Regions from separate parts of the Lysinibacillus sp. FSL K6-4013 genome, predicted to be linked through region 1. Evidence: riboswitches for the same ligand, from Rfam matches in the RefSeq annotation. Region 1 holds a riboswitch; the other holds the start of a gene.
The links. A riboswitch is a leader RNA that binds a small molecule or an ion and turns the genes downstream of it on or off. The one in region 1 is predicted to bind lysine.
Positions count from the first base shown of each region.

Region 2: linked by a shared signal. The riboswitch ahead of MHB39_RS01445 (amino acid permease) and the one ahead of MHB39_RS16525 (aspartate kinase) in region 1 are both predicted to bind lysine.

Region 1 is NZ_CP152031.1:3,341,224-3,344,426, reverse strand. Features, by position in the region: gene uvrC (excinuclease ABC subunit UvrC) at 1-1,582, shown strand, start outside; lysine riboswitch at 1,690-1,867, shown strand; gene MHB39_RS16525 (aspartate kinase) at 1,991-3,203, shown strand, end outside.
Region 2 is NZ_CP152031.1:278,618-281,820, reverse strand. Features, by position in the region: gene MHB39_RS01450 (response regulator transcription factor) at 1-78, opposite strand, end outside; gene MHB39_RS01445 (amino acid permease) at 231-1,694, opposite strand; lysine riboswitch at 1,777-1,953, opposite strand; gene MHB39_RS01440 (MFS transporter) at 2,132-3,203, shown strand, end outside.

The DNA of each region.
Region 1 (3,203 bases):
CAATATTGAAGCACTTATTTTAGAGCTGAATCTCATCAAATTACATGATCCAAAATATAATGTCATGTTAACGGATGATAAGACCTATCCATATTTAAAAATTACGAATGAAAAACATCCTCGTCTAATTACGACACGGAAGGTAAAAAAGGATAAGGCTAAATATTTTGGTCCTTATCCAAATGCCTATGCAGCAAGTGAAACAAAAAAGCTATTGGATCGATTGTATCCGCTGCGTAAATGTGTACAATTACCATCTAAGGTTTGCCTGTATTATCATATGGGTCAATGCTTAGCACCATGTGTGAAGGAAATTAATGGTCAGGTTTATCAAGATATGATTGAGGATATGACGAAGTTTCTAAATGGTGGTGTGGAGGCAGTCAAAAAAGAGCTTGAAGCTAAAATGCTAGCAGCTGCAGAAAATCTGGAATTTGAGCGAGCGAAGGAATTCCGAGACCAAATTGCCCATATTGATACGGTTATGCAGAAACAAAAAATAGTTTCAAGTGATACAACAAATCGAGATGTATTTGGCTATGCAGTGGAAAAAGGATGGATGTGTGTTCAGGTTTTCTTTGTGCGCCAAGGTAAGCTGATAGAGCGTGATGTCTCGATTTTCCCGATCTATCAAGATGCAGAGGATGAATTTTTAACTTTTGTTGGACGCTTTTATGAAAAACCAGAGCATATTAAGCCAAAAGAAATCTTTATTCCACAAGCCATTGATGCAGCTATCTTAACTGAATTATTAGAGATCAAAGTGCTCACACCGAAAAGAGGTCAAAAGAAGGAATTGGTTGAATTAGCAACCAAAAATGCCGAAATTGCTGTGGCAGCTAAATTCCAGCTAATAGAACGCCAGGAGGAACGTACCATTGGTGCTTGTGAGGCACTTGGTGAAGCAATGGGTATTAGTACACCTTTACGAATTGAAGCTTTTGATAATAGTCATATGCATGGAACGGATGCAGTATCTGCCATGGTAGTGTTCATTGATGGGAAGCCTGCGAAAAAGGAATACCGAAAATATAAAACACGTACAGCAGCCAAGCATGATGATTACGGTGCAATGCAGGAGGTTATACGTCGTCGCTATATACGTGTTTTAAAGGAAGGTCTCCCATTACCAGATTTAGTCTTAATTGATGGTGGTAAGGGACAAATGGAAGTAGCCCGTGAAGTACTAGAAGATGAGCTTGGCCTTGTTATACCGATTGCTGGTTTAGCCAAGGATGATAAGCATAATACATCTCAGCTCTTGTTTGGTGATCCACCAGAAGTGATTAGCTTAAAACGTACAAGTGATGGCTTTTATTTATTACAACGAATTCAAGACGAAGTTCACCGCTTTGCTATTACCTTCTTGCGTCAACAGCATGAGAAGCATGCCATTCAATCTGTATTAGATCATATTGAAGGGGTAGGACCAAAACGAAAGCAACAGCTGCTTAAACATTTCGGTTCAGTCAAAAAAATTCGAGAGGCGAGCGAGCTAGCATTACAGGAGGCTGGGATGCCCGCTAATTTAGCAAGCCAAATTTTTAGCTATTTTCAGCAACAATCATTGTCAAAGGAATAGGCATGTGCTATGGTTATAAATAACATTGTTTTCAATGTTATGGAGAGCCAACTGCGTGACTAGTTTGTTTACGCTAAGGCTTAATGAATTGAATACATTCACTTTAAAGTGATGATAGAGGTGCAAGGTTCAAGAGTAACACGATGGAGGATGGACAAGTCCAAAGATATTGTGTGAAAGGGGAGCTTGCCGAAGTACAGTATTGTTGTTCCATTGCTGTACTGGTTTTGCATTTAAGAAATGTAAGACTGTCGATTCTAAACGTTTCGGAGAGCTATCACACATGCGCAAGTTACGATTATTGTACATGTTATAGGCAGCTTTCACGTTATGTGGAGGCTGCCTTTTAGTTTTTCTAGAAACCCATAATTAGGTGAAATACATGAACTGGAAGGGAGAACGAAAGAAATGGCTAAAATCGTGATGAAGTTTGGAGGAGCTGCATTAGGTTCCACTGAACAAATCCAAGAGGCTGCTCGGAAAGCGATTGCTGAAAAGGACAAAGGTTTTGATGTAGTGGTGGTCGTTGCAGCGATGGGACACACTGTGAAAGAGATGAAAATGATGGTACATCAACTAACAGATGATGTATCGAAACGAGAATTAGATGCGGTTTTGTCAACAGGCTCTCAATTATCTAGTGCTTTATTTGCCATCGCCTTACAGGAAGCAGGCTATACTGCTGTGTCTCTAACTGGATGGCAAGCTGGTATACATACGGATGGTATGTATCGACATGCACGTATCGACTATATAGATGTTAGTCGAATGGAAGAACACTTTACACAGGGACAAATTGTAGTCATTGCTGGAGAACAGGGGATTGACGAAGAGCACAATATTACCATGCTTGGGAAAGGTGGAGCTGAAACAGCAGCTGTAGCACTTGCTGTATCGTTAGAAGCGGAGAGAGTTGATATGTATACAAATGTGGACGGTGTTTATACAGCAGATCCACGTTATGTTACAAATGCCCAAAAGCTACAGGAAATATCCTATGATGAAATGTTGGAATTATCTAACTTAGGATCTCATATCATACATCCACGTGCGGTGGAGTTAGCGAAGAAATTTCAAATGCCTGTTATTATACGCTCAAGTTTAGTTGAATCAGTAGGCACTTTATTGAAGGAGGAAGTAGAAATGGAAAAAAATTTAGTCGTTCGTGGTGTGGCATTTGAATCGGATATTATTCGTTTAACAGTAGGGTATGATGCTTTTTCCAATGCTTCATTAGCAGACATATTTACGGTTCTTGCAGAGAACCGTATTAATGTAGATATTATTGTCCAAGCCATTATTGATGGGTTGAAGCCAACTGTATCGTTTTCTATTTTAAAAGAGGAATTTGCGGAAGCATTACGTGTGTTAGAGGATAGTAAATTATCACTCGGATTTAGTTTTGCTGACTTCGAAATTGGGCTAGCAAAAGTTTCTATCATAGGTTCAGGCATGGCTTCTAATCCAGGCGTTGCTGCTCGTATGTTTGATCGGTTACGTCGTGAAAATATCCCTGTAAAAATGGTAAGTACCTCTGAAATAAAAGTGTCCGTTGTTGTCCCACAGGATGATATGATCAAAGCAGCTAATGCTCTCCATGATGAGTTTAATTTAGAGCAAG
Region 2 (3,203 bases), 1.7 Mb from region 1:
ACCTTCCATAGTTAAATAATTTTCAACCATTTCACGAATGGCTTCATCGTCTTCTACCAGTAAAATATGCTTTTGCATTATCATGCACCTCTCCTACTAAAACCCAATTTCCATATGTATATTACATTACCATATTTATGATGTTTAATTGGAGAGATTTTGTTCATGAGTGTTAAAAAAAAGCTGCCCTATAAACCATCACTTTTTGGTTTACAGAACAGCTCTATTAATTAATCTTCAACTTTTAAATCACAATCTTTAAGTGGAAGCATTTTTGTTTTGTGCTTTATTTTATAGCCCAACCATAATGCTAAAAATAGTGGAATCCCAATATACGAAACAAGGATACCGTACCAATCTATTTTTTCACCTGTAAAGGCTGTGTAATTTTGTCCAATGACTACGATCATACAAACAGTAAAAGCAAATAATGGTCCAAATGGATATAATTTAGCTTTATAAGGTAATAACTTTGGATCTAAGCCCTGTGCATCAAACGCTCGGCGGAAACGATAATGACTAAATGCAATACCTAGCCATGCAATAAAGCCAGACATTCCAGAAGCATTTAATAGCCAGATATAAACCACTCCATCACCAAAGAAGGATGCCAAAAATGCTAAACAGCCTACAGCTAATGTTGCCATAAGTGCATAAATCGGAATACCTCGACGACTTAGCTTTGAGAAAAATTTAGGTGCATGTCCATCCACTGCTAATTGCCATAGCATACGAGAAGATGCGTATAGTCCTGAATTTCCTGCTGACAGCATAGCCGTTAAAATAATGGCATTCATTAATGAAGCAGCAAAGGCAATACCTAGGCGGTCAAACACTAGTGTAAACGGTGAGACTGCGATATCTTCTGATAATAAACGTTCATCTGTGAATGGAATCAACATCCCAATTGCACCAATCGCTAAAATATAAAACAAAATAATACGCCAAAATACAGATTTAACAGCCTTTGGAATATTTTTACCAGGATCATCTGTTTCACCTGCTGTAATTCCAAGTAATTCTGTTCCTTGGAATGAAAATCCAGCTGCTAGGAAAATACCAAATGTGGCAAGGAAGCCACCATGGAATGGCCCATCACTAATAAAGAGATTAGTGAAACCTACAGGAGCCTGCCCTCCTAAAATACCAAAAATCATTAGTAAGCTAATGATAATAAAAACAATGACCGTTGCTACTTTAATCATGGCAAACCAATATTCACTTTCACCATAACTTTTTACGGATAGTAAATTAAACGTCAGTACAACAGCAATAAATAATACTGTCCAAAGTGCTGATGAGCTATCTGGAAACCAATATTTCATAATTAATGATACAGCAGCAATTTCTGCAGCAATGGTGATTGCCCAGTTATACCAGTAGTTCCAGCCTAATGCAAAGCCCAAAGCGGGATCTACAAATTTGGTTGCATACGTACTAAATGAACCTGATGATGGCATATAAGCAGCCATTTCCCCTAAGCTTGTCATTAAAAAATACACCATAATACCGATTAAAGCATAGGCAAGCAATGCTCCTCCAGGTCCTGCCTGAGCAATAGCACCACCACTGGCTAAAAATAGCCCCGTACCAATTGTACCGCCTAAAGAAATCATTGTGATATGACGACTTTTTAATTCTTTTTTCAGCTTCGGTGCTTTATGTCCGAGCTGATTTACTTTTATTTCACTCACGATATAGCTTCCTTCCTATTTATGAGGCAAAAAAATGCCATCACATATACACTGTGATGGCTACGTTAATCCTCAGTTTTTCTTACATGATAGCTCAACACGTTGTGCAAACGTGACAGTTCTGTTCCTTTCGGAGACAGCCCCAGCATGAGGTTTTCAAGTCCCCTCACACTTCGGCAATATTTCCTTTCAGCTAATTTCATCAATGCTTGTCATTTCAATTAGCATACTTATAAATATCGCGACCTCTACCTCAATACAAACATGAGGCATATAATTATTAAATTTATGATGTTTATTATACTAACATAAGACCATAGACATTTCAATACAACGGGAAATGTTCTGTATTTTATGAATCTTCTACTATTTTTAATAGTGTGATAAAGTGTTATAGTAGTTCAATTAGAATGGTTATTATTAGGGGGGATTTTATTTTGACTACAAATGATCATTCCACTAGTTTTCCAAGTAAAAAAATTAGCTGGAAAGGAACAACCTTACTTTTAGTCTTTGGCGTTATCTTTATAGCCTCTACATTACGAATGCCACTAACTGTTGTTGGCCCAATTATATCCTTTATCCGTGAAGATCTAGGGATATCTAATGTATTGGCAGGCTTTCTAACAACTATTCCATTGCTGGCTTTTGCTATTATATCTCCATTTGCGCCAGTTGTAGCACGCAAACTAGGGCTTGAGCTAACATTATTTTTATCCACTTTACTCTTGGCCTTAGGGATTGTCCTACGTTCACTTGGTACAACAGAATTACTTCTATTGGGTACTGTGTTAATTGGCGTAGCCATTTCTTTTGGAAATGTATTAATTCCTGGATTATTAAAATTGAAATTTCCATATCATGTTGGTTTATTGATGGCCTTTTTCACCATGTCCATGAATTTTACTGCTGGTCTTGGTGCTGGTATTAGCTATCCTATAGCTAATTCATCGTTAGGCTGGCAAGGGGCGCTATCCATTGCACTCATACTTGTTCTAGTTACAATCTTAATTTGGATACCTCAACTAAAGTCAAATAAACCGGAACCAGTTACTACATCTAAAAAGACCAGTACACCTCTATGGAAATCACCTGTTACTTGGGCTGTCACAGGGGCAATGGGTTTACAGTCTTTATTATTCTACACAACAGCAGCTTGGATACCTGAAATCTATATTGCTCAAGGTTTAGCGCCTGATAAAGCTGGCTGGATGTTTTCAATCATGCAATTCTCACAAGTACCAATGGCCTTGGCAGTGCCTATTATTGCAGGTAAAATGACTTCTCAACGCCCACTTGTATTGATGTTTACTTCCTTCTATTTAGTAGGCTTTGTTGGGGTTGTCATGGAATGGACAAGTCTTGGAGTACTATGGATGGTTCTTCTAGGGTTAGCAGGTGGTTCTTCATTCGCTCTAGCAATGATGTTCTTCACTCTCCGCACTCGTACTGCATTTGAAGCAGCAGATTTATCAGGCTTTGCACAATCTTTGGGTTATTTATTTGCCG